3 regions of the Georhizobium profundi genome follow, and region 3 is predicted to be linked to each of the others. Evidence: predicted binding sites of a transcription regulator. Region 3 holds the regulator's gene; each other region holds the start of a gene.

Region 1 (7,897 bases), 1.3 Mb from region 3:
CCGACGCCATAGGAAGCGATGATCTTCAAATTCATCATCCGGTCGATCAGTTTGCGGTCGATCCGGCCCCAGCCTGCGAAACCGTCGAGGCTTGCCGCTTCTTCGTCCGAGATCCCATCGAGCTTGTCGGCATAGACGACATCGAACCGCTCGGAAACGCGCGCCTTCAGGTGATCGAGCATGTGCGAGGGCACGAGAATGCGATGGGCGGACCGTGTCATGGACCAGGTTCCTTCTTGTCTAATGTCAACGTGGGTGGAGAGGAGCCGTCGATTGCCGGATGCGCATCTCTGGCTTGATCAGGTGGAGATAATCTTCGGCATGGCTGCCGGCGAGCTTGTCGAGCAGTGCGCGCGCCGCCATGCGGCCGACCTCGGACTGGCCGTTCCAGACGGTCGTCAGCGCCGGCGTCGCGATGGATGCCTCCTCGAGATCGTCGTAGCCTGTTACCGAGATATCCCGGCCGGGCACGAGGCCGGCGCGCTGGATGCCATTCATCAGGCCGATGGCGACGAGGTCGTTCCAGCAGACGGCGGCAGTGGGTTTTTGCGGCATTGAGAGGAAATTCACCGCCGCTTCGAAGCCGCCCTGCTTCGTACGCGGACCGGGGATGCGCAGCGCCGGATCGACTTCGATGCCGGCCTTCTTCAACGCATCTACATAGCCCTGATAGCGGTCGCGGCCGGTCGAGGTCTGGTCCGTGCCGCCGATCATGGCGATGACGCGATGACCGAGGCCGATGAGATGGTTCGTGGCAAGCGCGATCCCGTAGGCATCGTCGCCGCGGAAGGTCGGCACGTCGATATCCGGCACCGAGCGCGCAATGAGGATCGTCGGCATGCCGTTGTTTTCCGCAAGCAGCAGATCGTCACGCGGGGTGCCGATGGCAGGCGACATGATCACGCCATCGCTGCCGAGCTGCAGCAGCGTTTCCAGGAAGGTGCGCTGCTTTTCGACCGAGTCGTAGTGGTTCGACAGGATGAAGGTCTGACGGTTGCGATCGAGCTCGCTTTCGATGGCGCGCAGAATTTCCGCGTAGAACGGGTTCATGATGTCGTGGACGACGACGCCGATGATCCCGGAGCGCGATGTGCGCAGGCTCGCCGCACGGCGGTTGTAGATGTAGCCGAGCGCGCGTGCCTGGTCCTTGATCTTCTCGCGCGTCCTGTCGGCGACGAGGGGACTGTCGCGCAAGGCAAGCGAGACGGTTGCCGTCGATACGCCCAGCGATTCAGCGATCGTCGAGAGTTTGATCTTCTGGGCCAACCGGTCTCCACCCCTGTGACATGATTTAAAGTGTTTAAATAAACAGATTGAACGCGCGGCGACAATGGCGTTGCACTCGCGTGGCGATCAAGCCTGCGGCGCAGTCGTCTCAGAGATGTTTTCCTCCAGCTTCTTCAGAAGCTTTGCCAGCTGGCGGGTCTCCTTGCCGCTGAGGCCCGCCAAAAGAGCCTGCTCGACACCCGCCGTCGCCTGCCTGATCGAGGACAGCGTCTCCTGGCCGCGCGCAGTCAAGGAAATTTCTGTGCGGCGGCCATCGCTTCCATTGTCGCGCTTTTCCACAAAACCCTGCGCCATCAAGCGATTGACCGTCTTGGTGATGGTCGGTGCTCGCACACCGAGTTCGGCAGCGATGACGCCCGGCGATTTCCCGTCGGCTTCCGCCAGCGACAGGATCACCATTTCCTGCCCGGCATAGAGACCGTGGTCGACGAGATCGCGGGCAAGCAGGGTGCGCATGGCGCGGGCCGTCTGCATCAATGTGGTCGACAGCGTGCCATCGGCCACTGTCTCCTGGTCGCGCTTTTTCTTGCCCTTTTCAGGCTTGTCCTTCTTCGCCATCTTCAGCGATCTCCCCTCAGCCGCTTGCATCCTCTCCCTTTGGCCCTTTATTGCAGGGCAAGCGAGCAGGCATTCTTTTGCCGGCTTATGTTATCAAGGCGCGAAGGCGAGACAATGGGCATTCCTCCGGCCACTCCTGGGGACACGCCTCGGGCCATTCCCGAGCGTTTCCTCAGCGCCGATCTGCGTGACATCGAAGGCCGCGCGACGGAACCGGCCGATCGTGCCGACTGGATTGCCGTTCTGCCGCTCGGGGCGCATGAACAGCATGGGCCGCATCTGCCGTTCGAGACGGATACGATCATCGCGGACGGGCTTGTCCATCGCATTGTGGCGCTTCTGCCGGATAATCTTCCCGTCACCATGCTTCCGGTGGAGCCGGTCGGTTATTCGATCGAGCACATGGACGTGGCGGGTACGCGCACGCTCGGTTACCAGGAGGCCATCGAGCGATGGCTCGGCATCGCCGCCGACCTCAACGCTGCGGGCATTCGCAAATTCGTGATGCTGAATGCCCATGGCGGCAACGCGCCGCTGATGACAGTGATCGCCACCGAAGCCAGGGTGCGCTTCAACATGCTTGCCGTGGCGACAAGTTGGACGCGGTTTCCCCTGCCGGAAGGTGTGATCTCGCCAGCCGACAAGCCCTTCGATATCCATGGCGGGCTGATCGAAACGTCGATCATCCTGGCGCTGAAACCCGAAACGGTAGCGATGGACAAGGCGGAGAATTTTCCCTCCTTCCAGCGCGAATTGGCCGGAAACATGCGCCATCTGCGCGCCTACGGCCCGCATGCCTTCGGCTGGAAGGCGAGTGATCTCAATCCCCAAGGCGTGGTGGGCGATGCTGCGAGCGCCGATGCCGAGGCGGGACGGCGCATCATCGACCATGCGGCGGCGCAGTTCATCGAGCTTCTGGACGACGTGCACCGCTTCGACGCGGCCCGCCTGACGTAAGGATCAGGCACTGCGCCTCGCCATCAAGGCCAGCATGTCCGGGATGACCGATTTCATCGCAAAGAAGCCCTTCGTCGCATGCGGCCATGCTTCGCGGTCATAGGCGCGGATCGGCCGGACCATCGAGATCTCGTGACTTTGCAGCGTTTTCGCGATGCGGTTAAGGGCATCGTTGACCGGGCCGACCGGAGCATGAGGCGCGACGACCTGGCGGGCACCGGACTGCACGATGCGGGCGACGATGCGCTCCGAATCCGTCTCGGGCGAATTATCGCCCCCCGCGCTATGAGCAGCGAGGGAATCCACAAGCGCTTCGCGCGTGAATGTCGCTGCCAAATTGCCCCTCTCGCCTGGCGAACGTCCCGCGGATGCATCGAGCGCCATCACATCGACGATCTCGCCCGATAGCGCGTCAAAGGGTGGCGCAAGGCAATCGTCGTCGTGGAGCAGAAGAACGCTTGGAACGGCCGCAGGATTTTCACCAACCGGCAGTTTCGAAGGGCGCGGCGGTTCTGGCCCATCGAGCGGTGGTGCGTTTTCGTTGAGGCCCTTGGAGTTGAAACGCCCATTCGTATAACGGCGAATGTTGTCGCGCGTGGCGAGATAATTCTTGCCGCGGGTGTGCAGGCCCCCGACCCAGCGCCAGGAGAGCGTGTTGGAGGCCGGGTCGCCATCCATCAGATGGCGCATGAAGAAGTCTGCACCAAGTTCCCACGGCAGCCGGAGTGTGAAAATCCAGATCGATGCGAACCACATGCGCGAGTGGTTGTGGAGATAGCCGGTCTCCACCAGCTCCAGAGCAAAAGCATCGAAAGCATCCATCCCAGTCGTGCCCGCAACGGCCTCATCGTAAGCGGTGGCAAGCCCCTTATTCGCCGAGAGCGCGGCGAGCGATCGGTCGCGCGCCGTCTCATAGTCGCGCCAGACCTGCGGGCGCTGCTCCAGCCAACCCTTGAAGTATGTGCGCCAGTAAACTTCCTGGATGAACTTCTCCGCATCGCGCGGAGAATGCCGTTCAAGGACTGCCGTCAAGACCTCCTCTTCCGAGACAAGGCGGTGACGCAGATAGGGCGACAGCATCGAAACGGCATTGCGCGCAGGATCGCCGAAATCGGTGTTGCGGTCGCGGGCGTAGCGTTCGCCGGCGTCATCGACGAATTCCGCCAGGCGCTGCAATCCTGCTTCTCTCGTCGCCACCAATGCCGCCATCTCGTCGCGCTCCCTTGTCCAGACGAGCGGGAGATAGATGGCGAGGCGGGAAAGGAAAGGCGCCGGGGCAGCACTTCCGTCCGGGTACCCTTGGCAGAGCCCGCGTGGAAGGCCTATATCCCGGTCAACGAATGAAAGGTTCCCGCCATGAGCGACGCTCAGACGCAATCCGCCCTGAACCCTGCCTCCTCCGCTGCCGCCAAGCCGATCCCCGTGACGGTGCTGACGGGCTATCTCGGTGCTGGCAAGACCACGCTCCTCAACCGAATCCTGTCGGAAAACCACGGCCAGAAATACGCGGTTATCGTCAACGAGTTCGGCGAGATCGGCATCGACAACGACCTCATCGTCGAGAGCGACGAAGAGATTTACGAGATGAACAATGGTTGCGTCTGCTGCACGGTGCGCGGCGACCTGATCCGTGTGGTGGAAGGCCTGATGCGCCGCCCCGGCCGCTTCGATGCGATCATCGTGGAAACGACCGGGCTTGCCGATCCGGCCCCGGTCGCCCAGACCTTCTTCATGGACGAGGACGTGCGTTCCAAGACGCAGCTCGACGCCGTCGTCGCGCTCGTCGACGCCAAGCACCTGCCGCTGAGGCTCAAGGATTCCCGCGAGGCCGAAGACCAGATCGCCTTTGCCGACGTCGTCATCCTCAACAAGACCGACCTCGTCGACGAAGCCGAACTGCGCAAGATCGAGGCGACGGTGCGCGCCATCAATCCCTCCGCACGCATCCATCGCGCCGAACGGGCCAAGATCGATGTGACCCAGGTGCTCAACCGCGGCGCGTTCGATCTGCAGCGGGCGCTGGAGAACGACCCGCATTTCCTCGACCAAAAGGACCATGATCACGACCACGATCATGTTTGCGGGCCGGACTGCGATCATGATCATCACGACCACACCCATCATGACCATGATCACCACGGGCACGACCACCATCATCACCACGGCGAAGCGTCCGACATCCACGATGCGACGGTGCAGTCGGTGTCGCTGCGCGCGGGCTCCATGGACCCGAAGAAGTTCTTCCCGTGGATCGAGAAGATCACCCAGATGGATGGACCGAACATCCTTCGGCTCAAGGGCATCATCGCCTTCGAGGGCGACGAGGACCGCTATGTCATCCAGGGCATCCACATGCTGATCGAAGGCGATCACCAGCGGGCCTGGAAGGACGGCGAGAAGCGCGAGAGCCGCATCGTCTTCATCGGCCGCGAGCTCGATCGCGAAAAGCTGGAACGCACCTTCCTCGCCTGCCAGGCCGGCTGAACGGATGCCGACAGTCGCTCCTCTCGACCTTGACGGGTATTGCGTCGCCGCGCGCTTCGTCTCCGGCATTCCGACATTCGCCATGGCGGACGGCACGGTCCATCGACTCGATCATGGCCACAAGACCGTGGAAGCGCATGACGGGCTGCTGGTGGCCAGTCTGTCTGGCGACGGCAAGACCCTTCTGACGGGCGGCGAGGATGGCAAGGTAAGCCGCATCTCAGCCACGGGCGAGATCGAGACGCTCGCCGAGATCGGTCGCAAATGGATTGGCCAGATCGCGTCCGGGCCTCAAGGGGTGATCGGCTTTTCCTCCGGGCGCACTGCCTATGTGCGGCTGGCAGACGGAACGCTCAAGGAGATCGCCTGCGAGCGAACGGTCGAGGGCATAGCCTTCGCGCCGAAGGGCCTGAGGGTGGCGCTTGCCCGCTACAATGGCGTGACCCTCGTCTGGGCCGGCATGGATTCCAAGCCCGCGGAACTTGAATGGAAGGGCAGCCACACCGGCATTACCTTCTCGCCCGACGGCAAGTATCTCGTCACCACGATGCAGGAACAGGCGCTGCATGGCTGGCGTATGTCCGACCTGCACGACATGCGGATGTCTGGCTATCCGGCCAAGGTGAAGTCGCTGTCCTGGAGCTTCAAAGGCAAATGGCTTGCCTCATCCGGCGCGCCGGCCGCGATCGTGTGGCCCTTCGTCGGCAAGGATGGCCCGATGGGCAAGCCGCCGCTCGAACTCGGCACGCGGGGCGACGCGCTTGCCACCATCGTCGCCTGCCACCCGGCACAGGATGTAGTCGCCATCGGTTTCAATGACGGCATGATCCTTGCTGCACGCATGGAAGACGGCAAGGAAGTGCTTTTGCGCCGCCCCGGCAAGGGCGCCCTCTCCTCGCTCGACTGGAGCCGAGATGGTCACCAGCTCGTCTTCGGCTCCGAGGCCGGCGATTGCGGCGTGGTGGATATCACTGCTTGAGCGCAGCATCGGGTGCGGCGGCTCCGCACTCGACGCCAACTCCACCTCATCCTGAGCCTGTCGAAGGACGATGTGGCCCCGTCCTGCCACGCGCTCGTGGTTCGACATGCTCACCATGAGGGCTGCGAGAGATCATGCTGCGCCCTCGCCCTCGGATAAAGACCGATCGGCGGCTCTCAAATGAACTCCCAGTTTTACAATAAAAGACATAGACGCCGGCCGCCTGCGAACATAGCATGAACGCATGGCTCAGCTATCGACGTTGGAAAAACTGGCGATCCTTTCGGATGCTGCAAAATATGACGCCTCGTGTGCGTCCTCCGGATCGACGAAGCGCAACTCGCTTGGCACGGGTGGCATCGGGTCGACCACCGGGGCCGGCATTTGTCATTCCTATGCGCCGGACGGGCGATGCATTTCGCTCCTGAAAATCTTGCTGACGAATTTCTGCATCTACGATTGCGCCTATTGCATCAACCGATCGTCGTCGAATGTCCGGCGCGCCCGCTTCACCGTGCAGGAAGTCGTCGATCTGACGCTCGATTTCTACAAGCGGAACTACATCGAGGGGCTTTTCCTCTCCTCCGGCATCATTCGATCGCCGGACGAAACGATGGGGCAACTGGTGGAAGTCGCGCGGCAGTTGCGCGTCACGCATCGCTTTGCCGGCTATATCCACCTCAAGACCATCCCCGACTGCGACCCGCTGCTGCTCGAGGAAGCGGGCCGGTTCGCCGACCGGCTCTCGATCAATGTCGAATTGCCCACCGATGATGGCGTCTCGCGCCTTGCCCCGGAAAAGCGGCCCGCGGAAATCCGGAAGGCGATGGGCAATCTTCGGATGAAGATCGAGGAGAAATCCGAGCCGACGCTGCGCACCAAGAGAAAAGAACGCTTCGCGCCGGGCGGGCAGTCGACGCAGATGATTATCGGCGCCGATCCCGCCAATGACGACACGATCCTGAAAACCAGCGCCCGGCTCTATTCGAGCTATCATCTGAAGCGCGTCTACTACTCCGCCTTCAGCCCGATACCGGATGCGAAATCGTCGCTGCCGCTTATCCAGCCGCCGCTGATGCGCGAGCATCGGCTGTACCAGGCCGACTGGCTGATGCGCTTCTATGGCTTCGAGCAGAACGAGATCCTGGCGGGCCAGAGCGACGGGATGCTCGATCTCGCCGTCGACCCCAAGCTTGCCTGGGCGCTCGCCAATCGCCAGCGTTTTCCAGTCGATGTCAACCGGGGCGATCGGGAATCGCTGCTGCGCGTGCCGGGGCTCGGCACCAAGGCCGTGGCGAAGATCCTGCAGGTGCGGCGCTACCGGACGCTCAGGCTCGAGGATGTCGGCCGGCTTTGCCAGTCGGTCAACAAGGTGCGGCCGTTCATCACCGCGCTCGATTGGCAACCGGGCGGGCTGACGGATAATCCTTCGCTCAAAGCGCGCATGACGCCGCAACCGGCGCAGTTGTCATTGTTCTAGCGATGTACGCCGTCACCCTCGCCGATCAGACAGATTTCGACGGGTGGCGCCACGCGGCCCGGCAGCTGGCGCTGGCCGGCGTCGAGCCGGGCGACGTCCGGTTCAGCGTGGTTGGGCAGACGGCGGAAGACCTTTTCGAGGATGCGTCATCG
Region 2 (7,897 bases), 1.9 Mb from region 3:
CCGAAAACGACCAGCGGCAGGAAGCCCGCTCCGAGTAGGCGCATCTTCTCCGATTTCGTGATGGCCGCGCGCTCTTCCGCAGGCATGGCGGGCGCAAGCTCCGGCTGGAGGCGGCAGCGGACATAGATGTAGATGCAGAAAAGCGTCGCCATCAGAAGCCCGGGCAGGATGCCGGCGAGCCAGAGCTGCAGCACGGGCTGGCGCGCGATCATAGCGTAGAGCACGAGCACGACCGAGGGCGGGATGAGGATGCCGAGCGAGCTGCCGGCCTGGACGACGCCGGTGACCATGACCTTGTTGTAGCCGCGGCGCAGAAGCTCCGGCAGGGCGACCGTCGCCCCGATCGCCATGCCGGCGACAGACAGGCCGTTCATGCAGGAAATCAGCACCATGAGCCCGATCGTGCCGAGCGCCAAGCCACCGCGCATGCCGCCGAACCAGACGTGGAACATGCGGTAGAGATTGCTGGCGATGCCGGATTCGGAAAACACGAATCCCATGAAGACGAAGAGGGGCACGGTGATCAGCGGATACCAGTTCAGCACCTGAAAGGCTGCGTTGAACGGTAATTCCGACGAGCCCTGCCCCCACAGCCAGAGTGCTGCCGCCGCGCCGACGAAGCCGATGACGCCGAAGACGCGCTGCCCGGTCAGGAGCAGAACCATCATGGTGGAGAACATGAAGAGCGTGATCAGTTCCGAGCTCATGCGATCGGCTTTCCGCGTGCCATGGCGACATCCTTGAAGAAGGACGAGATCGCCTGCAGCAGCATGAGGAAGATGCCGAGCGTCATGATCACCTTGATCGGCCACAGGGGTGGCGCCCAGGACGTGTAGTTCTTCTGGCCGTATTCGATGGAATAGGCCGTGCTCGACAGGCCGCCCATGAGCAGGACGCCAAGATAGAAGAGCACGAACAGAATCGTGAAGGCATCGGTGACGGCCCGCTTCTGCGGCGTCAGCTTGCTGTAGAAGAGGTCCATGCGGACATGGCCGTCATTCTGCATCGTGTAGGCGCCGCCGAGCAGATAATAGGCCGAGAGCACGAACTGGCTCATCTCCAGCGACCAGTTGACCGGCGTGCCGATGATGACGCGCGAGAGCGTGGAATAGAGTAGGATCGCGGCCAGCACGAAGAGCAGGTACATGGCGAAGCGGCCGACGACCCTGTTGATGGCATCGACCACCCGGACAAAGGCGCGGATCGGCTTCGGCATCCCGGTCACGCCTCCCTTTGACGCGCGGATTGCGCAGCTGGCTCTGCGCGATCGGCAGCGCCACTTGCATGGGCGGCGTGCAGTGCGCGTCCGAGCCGACCGGCCCAATCGGCAACGCCCGCGGGATCGGCGATCTCGTCATTTCGGATTTCGACCATGACGGCGGCAAGGCCCTTCGCATCGCCGTGCTTTTCGAGCGTCAGCGTGACGCCGTTCAGCGCCGCGTAGGGCTCGTTCCACCCGACATTCAGCGTGGGGTCGTCCGCCGCCAGAGCATCGGCGACGGCGCGGGTGAAACGGGTATCGACGCCGTGGATCAGCCCGATCGGCCAGGGGCGCGGCACGCCGTGATAGACCGGCGTGAAGGAGTGCATGCAGACCAGAACGGTTTCCTGTCCTCTCGCCAAACGCTTCGCGATCACCGCGTCGATCGCCTCGTGGAAGGGCCGGTGATAGGCATCGATGCGGAACTGGCGCTCCTGCGGATCGAGGTTCTCATTGGCGGCGATGCGGGTGCGTTCCGACAACGTCCAGATCAGATCCGGCGCATCGAGATCGCGGTTGCAGTCGATGATGAGACGCGACACGGTCGACTGGACGAGCGGCGCATCGAGCGCTTCGACCATAGCGAGGCTGACCGCCTGCGCGCCCGGATCCCAGGCGATGTGGCTCTTCAGTTCTTCAGGTGTGAGGCCGAGCGTTCCGTAGCGTGCCGGCAGCCGGTTCGAGGCATGGTCGCAGACGAGTACGAAGGGCGAAGACCCTTCGGCATTCACGACGTCGACGGCTTTCTCGGTGGACATGCCCCAACACCCCCTTTACTGGTACAGTAATTCGGGAAACCGAATATGTGTCAACACTGAAACGAGAATTTCAGAATGGCGGTGAGCATTCCGGCGACGGTCGAGACCACCGTTCATGCCACGATGGACGCACTGACATCCGCCGAGAAGCGCGCAGCGCGGACGCTGCTGGCGAATTATCCGACGATCGGGCTTGCGCCGGTTGCGGAATTCGGCACAGCTGCAGGTGCAAGTGCCGCAACGGTGTTGCGCTTCATTTCCAGGTTGGGCTTTCGCTCCTATCCGGATTTTCAGCGCGCGCTGCGCACCGAACTGGACGAGCGCACGAAATCACCGCTGCAGCGCAGTTTCGAGGTGCCGCGCCAGGAGAGCGAGCGGTTTCTCGATCGCTTCTTCGAGCAAACCGCGGAGATCATGCGGGCGACGGCCGAGCGCATTCCCGCATCCGAATTCGAGGCCGCATCCCGCAAGCTCGCCGACAGCCGCAATGCATGTCATCTCGCCGGCGGCCGCTTCACCGACGCGCTCGCCATGTACATGGAAGCGCATCTCAGGCGCGCGCGGCCCGGCGTGCGCAGGCTTGACGGGCGGATCGCCAACCGGGCCGACCAGTTGCTGGACATCAAGGCGGGCGATGTTGTCGTGCTGTTCGACATGCGCCGCTATGACGACGATTTGCTCGAAACCGCACGCCAGCTGAAGGCGGCGCGCGCTTTCACCATTCTCATGACCGATGAATGGATTTCGCCGATTTCGCGCTTTTCCAAGATCGTGCTGCCGTGCCGGGTCTCGATCGACCGCATCTGGGACGCGAACACCGCCATGTTCGCGCTTGTGGAGGCGCTGATTGCGCGGACCACCGAATTGTCCTGGAAGACCGCCGAAAGCCGCATTCGCGTCGGCGACTGAGCGCGCCGCGCCGGGTCGTAAATGCCTTTGGGCTTGCGCGCCGGCCTTGCGATAACGCAGAACCACTGTCTATGGCCTGCGGGTCTGCAGGCGAAGGATGAGACATGGCGCGACCAGACGAGAGCGGCCCCGCAGACACCGACCTTACAGACAGCGAAGCCGCGACCCGCGACGGCAGGTCCGCGCCCGCCTTCACCATCGGCACGACGGAGATCAAGGCGCGGCCGGTGGAGCCGGCGCTCTATCTCGTTTCTACGCCGATTGGCAATCTGGGCGACATCACGCTGCGCGCGCTGGAAACGCTCGCCTCGGCAGATTTGCTCGCTTGCGAGGACACAAGGGTAACCCGCGTCTTACTGGAGCGCTACGGCATTCGCCGCCGGCCCTTTGCCTATCACGAGCACAATGCGCAAGCCGCCGGCGAGCGGCTGATGGCGGCGCTCGATGCCGGGCAAAGCGTGGCCCTGGTTTCCGATGCCGGAACACCGCTCGTTTCAGACCCGGGCTTCCGATTGGTAGAGAGCGCACTTGCCGCGGGCCACCGCGTGGTGCCGATACCCGGCGCTTCGGCACCGCTTGCGGCGCTGACCGCTTCCGGCATGCCAAGCGACAGCTTTCTCTTTGCCGGCTTTCTGCCGCAGAAATCGAAGGCGCGCCGCGACAGGCTCGGCGCGCTGCAGCGCATGCCCGCCACGCTGATCTTCTTTGAATCACCCCACCGGATCGCAGATGCTCTTGTCGATGCGGCCGAGGTTCTGGGCGAAAACCGTCCGGCCGCCGTTTGTCGCGAGCTGACCAAGACGTTCGAGGAGACGCGGCGGGGCACGCTTGGCGAACTGGCTCAGCACTATGCTTCCTCAGGCAATGTGAAAGGCGAGATCGTGTTTCTGATCGCGCCCTTTGAGGAGGAGGCCAGCGACATCGATCCGCAGGCGCTGCTCGACGATCTTGTGCGCACGATGCCACCGGCGAAAGCCGCGACGGAAGCTGCGAAACTGACGGGCCTGCCGCGCAAGGACCTCTATGCGCGGTTGCTCGAGATGAAGAAGGGCTGAAGGCCGATGCGCGCTCCGCGTGAGCGGCGGGAGCAGCCGATGTCGCGGCAGGAAGCCGAGCGGCGCGGTCATCTGGCCGAAGCGCTCGCTGCGTTCTCGCTGCAGCTTCGCGGCTACAGGATCCTCGCGCGGCGCCACAGGACGCGGCTCGGTGAGATCGACCTGATCGTGAAGCGCGGCGCCCTCATCGCCTTCGTCGAAGTGAAGGCACGGAGCGACGAACGCGCGGCGATCGACGCGGTCTCCCATACGACGGCGACGCGGATCCGCAGTGCGAGCGATCTCTGGATTACGGCACAGATGAAGCGCGGCGTCGATCTCTCCCGCGTTTCCTATCGCTACGACATCGTAGCGATCATGCCGTGGCGCTGGCCCCGGCACTTCGCCGACGCGTTTTGAGATCAGCACCACTGGACAGTTGCGCTTAAGGGCACCCGCGCACTATCTGAACGACAAAGCAAAGCAGGGACAACCGAGAATGGCGAAGTCATTGAAAGTGGCGGTCCAGATGGACCATGTGCAGTCGATCAACATCGAAGGCGACTCCACCTTCGCCATGTGCCTGGAAGCGCAGGCGCGGGGCCACGAGCTCTATCATTACACGCCCGACCTCTTGACGCTGCGCGACGGGAAGGTGTTTGCCCGCATCGAACCGATGACGGTGAAGGACGAGAAGGGCGCGCATTACACGCTGGGCGATCCGGTGCGCACCGATCTTTCCACCATGGACGTGGTGCTCTTGCGCCAGGACCCGCCTTTCGACATGGCCTATATCACCTCGACGCACCTCCTGGAGCGCATCCATCCGCAGACGCTCGTCGTCAACGATCCGGCCTGGGTGCGCAATTCGCCCGAGAAGATTTTCGTAACTGAGTTTCCGGACCTGATGCCGGAAACGCTGATCACCCGTGACTGGGCCGAGATCCGCGCGTTTCGCGAGGAAATGGGCGACATCATCCTGAAGCCACTTTACGGCAATGGCGGCGCCGGCGTGTTCCACCTGGCGGAAGGCGATCGCAACCTCTCGTCGCTCTTGGAAATGTTCAACCAGATGTTCCGCGAGCCGATCATCGCGCAGCGCTACCTGCCGAAGGTGCGCGAAGGCGACAAGCGCATCATCCTCATCGACGGCGAACCGGTCGGCGCCATCAACCGCGTGCCGGCCGAGCACGACAGCCGCTCCAACATGCATGTGGGCGGCAAGGCGGTGAAGACGGAGCTGACCGATCGCGAACGCGAAATCTGCGCACGCATCGGGCCAGCCTTGCGCGAACGCGGCTTCATTCTCGTCGGCATCGACGTGATCGGCGACGTCATGACCGAGATCAACGTCACCTCGCCGACCGGCATCCGCGAAGTGCGCAAGTTTGGCGGTGCCGACATTGCTGCTCTGATGTGGGATGCGATCGAAAAGCGCCGCTGACCACCACCGTTTGTTCCGCCACTGCAACCGCGCAGACCAGCTGTGACGTGCGATGAGTTGCAATCGCTCCGAAAACGTTCTTGTTTTATTCTTTCTGCTATGTCAAGTTGCATGGCCGGCGAATAAAACATGAAGTTGTTGGAGCCGATGCGATAGACCCTATCGGATCGTTTGGAGAGGCGGTGCAGGATGGTCAGTCGCGTCAGGACGGTGTCGTTCCAAGGTATCGAGGCGGTTCCCGTCGACGTGCAGGCGATGCTGGCGCCGGGCAAGATCGGCATGCATATCGTCGGGCTGCCCGACAAGGCGGTTGCGGAAAGCCGCGAACGCGTCCAGGCGGCGCTGCATGCCTCGGGTCTTGCGCTGCCCGCCAAGAAGATCACGCTGAATCTCGCACCTGCGGACCTGCCGAAAGAGGGAAGTCATTTCGATCTGCCCATCGCGCTGGCGCTGATGGCGGCGCTGGGTGCCATCCCTGCCGATGCACTGGATGACTACGTCGTTCTTGGCGAGCTGTCACTCGACGGCACGATTGCGCCCGTCGCGGGTGTGCTGCCGGCGGCGATCGGCGCGAACGCGCTCGGCAAGGGCCTGATCTGCCCGGCCGAAAGCGGCCCGGAAGCGGCCTGGGCGGGCGCCGACATCGACATTCTTGCGCCGCGCAGCCTGATCGCGCTCGCCAATCATTTTCGCGGCAGCCAGGTGCTGTCGCGGCCGGAACCCGCATTGCATCAACCGGCAATTGGGTTGCCGGATCTTTCCGATATCAAGGGCCAGGAAACGGCAAAACGCGCGCTGGAAGTGGCCGCTGCGGGCGGGCACAACCTCTTGATGGTCGGGCCTCCCGGGTCCGGCAAGTCGATGCTTGCGGAACGTCTGCCCTCGATCCTGCCGCCGCTGCCGCCGGCAGAACTGCTGGAAGTGTCCATGGTGCATTCGATTGCCGGGAAGCTCGCCGGCGGCAAGCTTTCGGATCGTCGGCCGTTTCGCGCACCGCATCACTCAGCCTCCATGGCGGCGATGGTCGGAGGCGGGTTCAAGGCGCGGCCGGGCGAGATGTCGCTTGCCCATCATGGCGTGCTGTTTCTCGACGAGTTTCCGGAATTCACGCCGCAGGTCCTCGACAGCCTGCGCCAGCCGCTGGAGACGGGCCAGTGCGTGATCGCGCGGGCGAACCACCGGATCAGCTATCCGGCCCGCATTCAGCTCGTGGCGGCGATGAACCCCTGCCGCTGCGGGATGGCCGGAGAACCTGGCCACGTTTGCGCGCGCGGTCCGCGTTGCGCGGGCGACTATCAGGCACGCATTTCCGGCCCGCTGATGGACAGGATCGATATCCGCATCGACGTGCCCGCCGTATCAGCCGCCGATCTCATCCGCCCGACCGTCGCGGAGACGAGCGCGACCGTTGCGGAGCGGGTGGCACGGGCGCGTGACCTGCAGCGCCATCGCTACGGCGAACTTGGCGTTACCGGCGTGACTGCCAACGCACAGTGCCCGACTGCACTGGTGGAAACCGTTGCGGCGATCGACAGCGCGGGGCGCGCGCTTCTGTCGGAGGCGGCCGAGCGCATGGCCTTTTCGGCCCGCGCCTATCACCGCATCCTCAAGGTCGCGCGCACGCTGGCCGATCTCGATGGCAAGCCGGCAGTCGGCCGCATTCACCTGGCCGAGGCAATTTCCTACCGGGTGATGGCGGAGCGGACGAGCATGGCTGCTTGAGCTTCTGACGGGCGATCGGACGTTAATCTGAAGCTCGGTGCACGACCAGGCGGCCGATTTCCAAATGGCATGCCAGCAGCCAATGGCTGGAGCAGAACGCCGGCGAGGGAGGGGCAAGAGTTGCGCTCGACACTGTCGAAGCCTGCACTGCGCGGGGTCGAAGGTTCCGTTGCGCTGGGAGCAGCGACCGGGTCGTTGCCGATGGCAATCAGAAGGGAAGATCGTTGAGGATCGACTTGCGCTGCTGCGGCGTTAGGGCTTGGTTGGGATCATCCGCCCAAACTTGCCGCACACTCTTAATTCGGAGCGTCCCATCGTGAAGTCTGTCCTGCGCACTGCCCTGATCCTGACATCTCCGCTCATGGCACTTGCTGCGTTGCCATCGACCGCCGCTCTCGCGCAGGACCCCCAGACCCTCGACGAAGCGCCGCGCACGGCCGTCGTCTCAGCCTTCGAGCCGGAGTGGCTGGCGCTGCAGGAGGCGCTGATCGAGCGCGAAGAGCATGAGATCGCAGGCGTCGAGTTCGTCACGGGGCGCATCGAAGGGCGCCGCGTCGTTCTGTTTCTGAGCGGCGTCAGCATGGTCAATGCGGCGATGACGGCGCAGATCGCGATCGATCATTTCAACCTGAGGGAGATCGTCTTTTCCGGCATCGCAGGCGGTGTCGATCCGCAGCAATCGATCGGCGACGTCGTCGTGCCGGAACGCTGGGCGCAATATCTGGAAGCGGTGTTCGCGCGCGAAACCGATGAGGGCTTCACACCGCCA
Region 3 (7,897 bases):
GCATCGCCGCTAGCAGTTGAGCGCGGCGCTCGTCCGTCATGCGGTCAATGAAATAGGCGCCGCCTTCCATCTCGGGAAGGATGGCGATAAGGCTGTCGACGAGCCGCGCGTCATCGGCCTGGCGGATATAGTGCCCGTTCAAGGCTTCCAGCTTCTTGATGTCGAAGCGGGCCGCACCCTTGTTGATATCGGAGACGTCGAACCATTCGATCATCTGCTCGGTCGACATGATCTCGTCATCGCCATGGCTCCAGCCGAGGCGCACGAGATAGTTGGTGAGCGCTTCGGGCAGGAAACCCATCGCGCGGTAGGCTTCGGCACCGAGAGCGCCGTGGCGCTTGGAGAGCTTCGCGCCATCGGCGCCGTGGATCAGCGGAATATGGGCCATGGAGGGAATGTCCCAGTCCATCGCCTTATAAATGATCGACTGGCGCGCGGCATTCGTCAGGTGGTCGTCGCCGCGGATGATGTCGGTCACGCCCATGTCGTGGTCGTCGACGACGACGGCAAGCATATAGGTCGGATTGCCGTCGGAGCGCAGGATGATGAAATCGTCCAGATCGGCATTCGGGAAGCGCACATCGCCTTGAACCTTGTCGCGAACAAGCGTTTCGCCGTCGCGCGGTGCCTTGATGCGGATGGCCGGCTTCACGCCTTTCGGTGCTTCGGAGGCATCGCGGTCGCGCCAGCGCCCGTCGTAGCGGGGCGGCTTGCCTGCAGCCCGCTGCGCCTCGCGCATGGCATCCAGTTCCTCAGCCGAGGCATAGCAATAATAGGCCTCTCCACGCTTCACCAGTTCCTCGGCAATCTCACGGTGGCGCTCGGCCCGTTCGAATTGCGAGATCGGCTCGCCGTCCCAGGAGAGCCCCAGCCAGCTCAGCCCATCCAGAATGGCGTCGACGGCAGCATCGGTCGAGCGTGCGCGATCGGTGTCCTCGATGCGCAGCAGCATCTTGCCGCCCCGGTTCTGGGCATAGAGCCAGTTGAACAGCGCCGTGCGCGCACCGCCGATGTGGAGGTATCCAGTGGGCGAAGGCGCGAAGCGGGTGACAATCCCTTCGGACATGATCTTGAACCTGTGAGTGATGCTAATTGAGTGACGATCGGGCCCCTTGAAGGCCGCATCGTCCTGTTGGCGGTGATCTAACACACGAGGGCGACAGCGCAAGGCTTGCGGTGTATCCTGGGGCCGGGCGAGGGGGCCCGACCAGGATGGCGCATGCCGATGCTGAACGCGAGCCAGTGAATGGCTCCGCTTGCGAGCGGACTGCGTTTACGTTCGACCCCGCCGATCCTCATGCCGATCATGATCCGAACAAAGATCCTCGCCTGATCCCGACCGCGTCTCGATCGTGGCGCCGACGCTGGTCGCATTTGAGTGTCAGGCAGGCACTTGATGAGGAGCGAGGCCACGGCGCGCTGTTTCTCTGGGCCTCCGCCTTCTTCGCGACAGGTGCCGCGCTCTGGCGCATTCTGCCAAGCGATCCGCCGTTTGTTGCAACGCTTGGGCTCACCATCGCTGTGGGATTGGCCGCGGCACTCACGGCCAGCCGACTGAGGAACGTGCTCGCCGCGCTGTGCATGATCCTGGCGGGGTTGGCCTCCGCAGCAGCGGAGGCGGATCGCCGCTCCATCACCGTTCTGGATAGTCCCGTGGTCACCACGATCTCCGGCCGGGTGCTGTCGCGGGAAATCGATGAAGAGGGTCGCTGGCGTTACCTGGTCGAAGTCAAGTCCACGCATGACCCCACGCTACGCCGGCCGCCCGAACGGGTGCGACTTTTGGCGCGCAGCGACCATCCCGATATCGAAATCGGTGCGTCGATCATCGGCCTGGCGCGACTTGCGCCACCGTCCGGTCCCGCGATGCCCGGCACGTTCGATTTTGCCTTCAACTCCTATTTCGCCGGCATCGGTGCTTTCGGCTTTTTCTACGGCCCGCCCGGGATCATGCCCGGTGATCAGGTCGAAGAAGGCTACGCCGACCGGATCGCCCGATGGACGACCGAACTCCGCGAAACGATCGCGTTTCGGATCAAGGAGGTGATCCCGGGAGACGCGGGCGCCGTTGCAGCCGCAATGACCGTATCCGACCGTCGGGCGATCTCCGAGGAGACCAACGAAGCCTTCCGCATCACCGGGCTTGCCCACATCCTGTCCATTTCCGGCCTGCACATGTCGCTGGCCGCAGCCCTGATGTTCACCGGGTTGCGGCTCGGCTTCGCACTCGTGCCGGGCGTCGCCCAGACCTGGCCGGTGAAGAAATTCGCAGCGCTCGGCGCCATTGGCACCTCCACCTTCTACCTGCTGATTTCCGGAGCCGTCATATCCGCACAGCGCGCCTGGATCATGGTCGTCGTCATGCTGGTCGCGATATTGCTCGACCGGGCTGCGCTGACCATGCGCAATGTCGCGATCGCCGCATTTCTCATCCTCCTGATCACACCGTCGGCGGTGACATCGCCCGGCTTCCAGATGTCTTTTGCGGCAACTGCCGCACTCATTGCCGCCTATGGCGGCTGGGCCGCGCGCAACAGGAACAAGACGCCTGATTTCACGACCTCGAAACCCAGCTTCGTCTGGCGCTGGACGCTGCTGATCCTCGGTCTGGCCGTGACGTCGCTGATTGCCGGCGCGGCGACGGGGATCTTCTCGGCGCATCATTTCCACCGCATGTCGAGCTACGGAATGATCGCCAATGTGGTCGCGATGCCGGTCATCTCGGTCATCGTCATGCCATTCGGTACTCTTGCGCTGCTGACGATGCCACTCGGTCTCGACGCGATTTTCCTGATGATCATGGGACTTGGCCTGGAGGCCGTCATCGCCATCGGCCATCATGTTGCCGCCTATGGCGATGGTTTCGCCACGGGGAAGATCCCCGGAGCCGTTACGGCGCTTCTGTCGCTGGCGCTGCTCATCCTGGTCTTCACACGAACATGGCTGCGGAGCACCGCTTTGATACCCGTGCTGGCCGCTGCCCTCATTATGGCGGCCGACCTGCGCGCCGATCCACCCTTGCTGCTGATTGCCGAGGACGCTCGGCTGGCCGCGATCCTGCGCGAGGACGGCCTGGCAACCAACCGAGCGCGTCCGAGCAGCTTCATCTTCGATCAATGGGCAACGGCAACCCGGCTTGCGACCCACATTCCGCCAGCCGTCGTCTTAGATGAGCAGACTGAGCTTCCGGCAGAGGAAACGACGACCGAGCCGGTTCTGCCAGATGCCGAGATAGACCCCGCCATCGCCTATGGGACGATGCGCCGGGCTGTCCTCGAATTGGAAGACGGGCAAATGGAAGGCGTGTTCCGATGCCGCCGCGGCGCGTTCTGCATCGCCCGTCTCGGGAACGGAACCATCGTCGCGTGGCTGGAGGAGCCGGCCTATGTCGGTCCCGCATGCGACATGACCGATATCGCCATCATTCCGATACCGCTGTCGATGCGCCAATGCCGCTCCGGCGCGAAGCTCTTCACCGCCCGTACACTGCGTGAAACCGGCGCGATCGCCGTCTACGCGGCGTCGACGGGAGAAGGCTTCGCGGCGAACGAGGCGCGAGCGGCGGGCACGGGGTCGGGTGCACAATTCGACCCGCAGCCGACGTTCCGCTTCGAGCAGTCTGCCGGCCGAATGCGCGCCTGGACGCGGCACCGTTATTATGACTGGAGAACTGGCAGTTTTACCGAGCCTGGCGGGGATGCCTCTTCCGTCAACACACACATGAGCGAAGACAGAAGAGCTGCCGACAGCATCGATCAGTGATAGCGCCGGATGAGCCCGACGAGCTTGCCCTGGATCTTGACGCGATCCGGTCCGAAAATCCGCGTTTCATAGGCCGGGTTGGCGGCCTCGAGCGCCACCGACGCACCTTTGCGACGGAAACGCTTCAATGTCGCTTCCTCGTCGTCGACCAGAGCCACGACGATGTCGCCGGGATTGGCCGTCGACGAATTCTTGATGATGACCGTGTCGCCGTCGAAGATGCCGGCTTCGATCATCGAGTCGCCCTTGACCTCGAGCGCGTAATGCTCGCCGCCGCCCAGCATATCCGGTGGCACGGCAATCGAATGAGTGTTGTTCTGGATGGCAGAGATCGGCACGCCCGCCGCGATGCGACCCATGACGGGCACGCTGATGGCGCGATTGTCGTTGTCGCGCGGCATCTCGCTCTGGCGGCGCTCGGCTGCAATCTCGGGCTTCGGCGTCTTGCCTAGCGATCCTTCGATGACACTCGGCGAAAAGCCGCGACGCTGAGGCACTGCCGCGTTGTAGCTATCCGGCAGCTTGATGACTTCCAGCGCACGCGCACGGTTCGGCAGGCGGCGAATGAAGCCGCGTTCCTCCAGCGCGATGATAAGGCGATGGATCCCCGACTTGGACGCGAGATCGAGGGCTTCTTTCATCTCGTCGAAGGATGGCGGCACGCCGCTTTCCTTCAGGCGCTCATGGATGAAAAGAAGCAGTTCCTGCTGCTTACGCGTCAACATCGGCTGCTTAGGCCCCCGCTTGATCGGATGGAAACAAATGTGGAACACACTTTATCTGTTCCTTTTGTGTTCCGCAAGTCCATCAGGAAGCGAGGCTAAATATGCCTCAATAGGATTGCCCGCACCGCGTCGCCCGCTTTGGCTTCTGGCGCGAATGGCGGTCGGACGACGAGGCCATCGGCCTCGGCAAACACGCGCATCATGGACGAGTCCTGTCGGGTGGCAGGCGTGGCGACGAGCGTTCCGTCGGGCCGCCGGTGCATCGCCGCGCGCAGATAATCCTGGCGCAAGTCGTTTTCGGCCAGGTCTACGTCGAGGATCGCGTCGACCGCCTGCACATGATGGGTGCGGCCGACGAGCTTTGCGATCAGAGGCGTCAGGAAGACGTGCGAGCAGACAAGGCTTGAGACAGGGTTGCCCGGAAGCCCGAGAACATGCATCGGGCCGATGCGGCCGCTCATCAGCGGCTTGCCCGGCCGCATGGCGATCTTCCAGAAGGCAAGCTCGAGACCGCGCGATTCCAGCACTTTGCGAACCAGGTCGTGATCACCAACCGAGGCGCCACCAAGTGTCACCAAGATATCGGCGCCTGCCGCCTGAGCGGCGTCGATCGATCGGTTCAGGGCAGCAAGCGTATCGGCGGCAATGCCGAGGTCGATCGGTTCTCCGCCGGCTTCCTTGACGATGGCGGCGACGCCAAAACTGTTCGACGCGATGATTTGATCGTCGCGTGGATCGGCACCCGGCGGCACGAGCTCGTCGCCGGTCGCCAGAATGGCGACGCGCGGGCGCCGATGCATGGGCAGGGCGGGGAGGTTCATGGCTGCTGCCAGCGTCAGCCGGCCGGCATCGAGCATCGCGCCCTTGGCGATCACCGTCTCGCCACGATGGAAGTCGAGACCTGCACGCCGCACGAACCGCCCGGCCTGCACCGGCTCGACAACCCCGATCATGGTCGTTTCAAGCGGCCGCGCGTTTTCCTGAATGAGAATCGCGTCGGCCCCTTGCGGAACCGGCGCGCCGGTGAAGATACGGACGGTCTCGCCGCGTCCAATGGCGCCCGTGAACCCGTGCCCGGCAGCCGATTCGCCGACGACCCTCAGCGTCGCACCTGGCTCTGCCGTATCCGCCGCGACCACGGCGTACCCATCCATGGCCGAGGCAGCAAACGGAGGCTGGTCGCGCATGGCGATCAGCGGCTCGGCAACGATCCGGCCCCATGCTTCATGGAGCGGGACGTGTTCGATATCGGCAATCGGACGGGCATCGGCGAGGATCAGTTGGAGCGCATCGTCGACGGGAAGCAGCGCCATGATCAGCGGGCCCCGTCGCTGCCCGGATGGTTCCAGTCGCCAGATTTGCCACCGGTCTTGGAGAGCAGCCGGACGCTGGTTATTTCCATCGCCTTGTCGACGGCTTTTGCCATGTCGTAGAGGGTGAGGCAGGCGATTGAGACCGCCGTCAGCGCTTCCATCTCGACCCCCGTTTGACCCTTGAGGCGCGCCATGGCCTCGACGCGCAGGCCGGGTAGGGTGTCGACCGCCTCGATGGTGACCGCAACCTTGGTCAGCATCAGCGGATGGCAAAGCGGAATGAGGTCGGACGTCCGCTTTGCCGCCATAATGCCGGCGATGCGCGCCGTGGCGACCACGTCGCCTTTCGCTGCGCCGCCGGACTGGATGAGCGCGAGCGTTTCCGGAGCCATCTTCACAAAGCCTTCGGCGATCGCGACGCGCTCGGTCTCTACCTTGCCGCCGACATCCACCATCGTGGCGCGACCCTGTTCGTCGAGATGCGTGAGTCGCGCTTCGTCGCTCATTGCGCTGCTGCCTGATGCTTGCCCGTGAGCAGCGTCTCTGTCGCGCTGGTGACATCGTCGATGCGCATCAGGCTTTCGCCGACAAGGAACGTGCCGATGCCGGCGCGCTCGAGCCGCAGGCAATCCTCATGGGTAAAGATGCCGCTTTCGCCGACAAGGTGGCGGCCAGCTGCCATGGGTGCAAGCCGCTCGCTGTTATCCAGCGACACCTCGAAGGTGCGCAGATTCCGATTGTTGACGCCGATGAGCGGGGAACTCAGCGAAAGCGCGCGCTCCATTTCCGCCTCGTCATGCGCTTCGACCAGCACGTCCATCCCGAGATCGACCGCCGTATCGTGAAGCTCCAGCGCCATCGCATCATCGAGGCAGGCCATGATGACGAGGATGGCATCGGCGCCCATCGCGCGGGCTTCGTACACCTGGTACGGATCGAACAGAAAGTCCTTGCGGATGACTGGCAGCGCCGTTGCGGAACGCGCAGCGACGAGAAATTCCGGTGCACCCATGAATGAGGGCGTGTCTGTCAGGATCGAGAGGCAAGCGGCGCCGCCTGCCTCATAGGCGCGCGCCAGTGCCGGCGGGTCGAAATCGGCACGAATGAGCCCCTTGGACGGGCTGGCCTTCTTGATCTCGGCGATCAGAGCGAAGTGCCCACGGGCACGTTTCGCCTCGAGCGCGGCCCGGAATCCGCGCGGCGCGTCTGCGTCCGAAGCCGCTGCCTTCACCTCAGCGAGCGGCCGAGCGGCCTTGGCGGCGGCGATCTCCTCGCGCTTATAGGCTTCGATGCGGGTCAGAATATCGCTCAACGCCCCGATTCCTTCATGTCTTGCCAGTTCATCATCATGCCGCGGCCGCGTGCCGCTGTGAAACCGCCACGAGGCGCTCCAGCACTGCAAGTGCCGCACCGTCGTCGATCGATCTCGCCGCAAGCTCCAGTCCTTCTGCCACCGTCTCGGCGCGGCCGGCCACCACCAGCGAGGCGCCGGCATTCAGAAGCGCGATCTCGCGATAGGCATCTTTCGAGCCGCGAAGCACCGCCTGCAAGGCTTTTGCATTGTGGGCGCCGTCAGCACCTTTCAACTCGTCGATGGCTACGCGCTTCAGGCCGAGCTCCTCGGGCTCGATCGAGAAACGCCGGATCGAACCGTCCTCCAGCGCAACGATATCCGTTCGTCCAGTCGTCGTCATCTCGTCGAGACCGGCGCCATGGACGACCCAGACTCGCTCCGAGCCGAGATCCTTCAGCACCTCGGCAAGCGGCTCCAGCCATTCCGGGGCGAAGACGCCGAGCAACTGACGCTTGGCGCCAGCGGGATTGGAGAGCGGGCCGAGCAGATTGAAGATCGTGCGGGTTCCAAGCTCCACGCGCGTCGGGCCCACGTGACGCATCGCTGAATGGTGGGCAGGGGCGAACATGAAGCCGATGCCGGCTTCATCGATACAGGCAGCAATGGCCGGCGACTTGAGATCGATCGCTACGCCGAGCGCCATCAGCGCGTCCGCAGCGCCGGATTTCGACGAGAGCGCGCGGTTGCCGTGCTTGGCGACCGGCACTCCGCATCCCGCGACGATGAAGGCCGCGCAGGTGGAG

What was found. Region 3 encodes LexA, which represses DNA repair genes until DNA is damaged. Its sites were predicted from a motif close to TGTTCNNNNTGTGTTCNG; they were not measured.
Region 1: the regulator LexA is predicted to act here: its motif matches at 6,491-6,508, upstream of D5400_RS19680 (putative DNA modification/repair radical SAM protein).
Region 2: the regulator LexA is predicted to act here: its motif matches at 5,482-5,499, upstream of D5400_RS01750 (YifB family Mg chelatase-like AAA ATPase).

The regions. Positions count from the first base shown of each region.
Region 1 is NZ_CP032509.1:4,067,322-4,075,218, forward strand. It holds gene D5400_RS19645 (2-hydroxyacid dehydrogenase) at 1-221, opposite strand, end outside; gene D5400_RS19650 (LacI family DNA-binding transcriptional regulator) at 247-1,266, opposite strand; gene D5400_RS19655 (MarR family winged helix-turn-helix transcriptional regulator) at 1,354-1,845, opposite strand; gene D5400_RS19660 (creatininase family protein) at 1,960-2,802, shown strand; gene D5400_RS19665 (FAD-binding domain-containing protein) at 2,806-4,011, opposite strand; gene D5400_RS19670 (CobW family GTP-binding protein) at 4,159-5,286, shown strand; gene D5400_RS19675 (WD40 repeat domain-containing protein) at 5,291-6,265, shown strand; gene D5400_RS19680 (putative DNA modification/repair radical SAM protein) at 6,510-7,745, shown strand; gene D5400_RS19685 (UdgX family uracil-DNA binding protein) at 7,748-7,897, shown strand, end outside.
Region 2 is NZ_CP032509.1:358,114-366,010, forward strand. It holds gene D5400_RS01715 (TRAP transporter large permease) at 1-707, opposite strand, end outside; gene D5400_RS01720 (TRAP transporter small permease subunit) at 704-1,216, opposite strand; gene D5400_RS01725 (N-formylglutamate amidohydrolase) at 1,222-2,019, opposite strand; gene D5400_RS01730 (MurR/RpiR family transcriptional regulator) at 2,095-2,928, shown strand; gene rsmI (16S rRNA (cytidine(1402)-2'-O)-methyltransferase) at 3,033-3,983, shown strand; gene D5400_RS01740 (YraN family protein) at 4,023-4,382, shown strand; gene gshB (glutathione synthase) at 4,462-5,406, shown strand; gene D5400_RS01750 (YifB family Mg chelatase-like AAA ATPase) at 5,596-7,128, shown strand; gene D5400_RS01755 (5'-methylthioadenosine/S-adenosylhomocysteine nucleosidase) at 7,445-7,897, shown strand, end outside.
Region 3 is NZ_CP032509.1:2,790,953-2,798,849, reverse strand. It holds gene gltX (glutamate--tRNA ligase) at 1-1,066, opposite strand, end outside; gene D5400_RS13420 (ComEC/Rec2 family competence protein) at 1,375-3,762, shown strand; gene lexA (transcriptional repressor LexA) at 3,756-4,487, opposite strand; gene D5400_RS13410 (molybdopterin molybdotransferase MoeA) at 4,583-5,800, opposite strand; gene moaC (cyclic pyranopterin monophosphate synthase MoaC) at 5,803-6,306, opposite strand; gene trpC (indole-3-glycerol phosphate synthase TrpC) at 6,303-7,112, opposite strand; gene trpD (anthranilate phosphoribosyltransferase) at 7,147-7,897, opposite strand, start outside.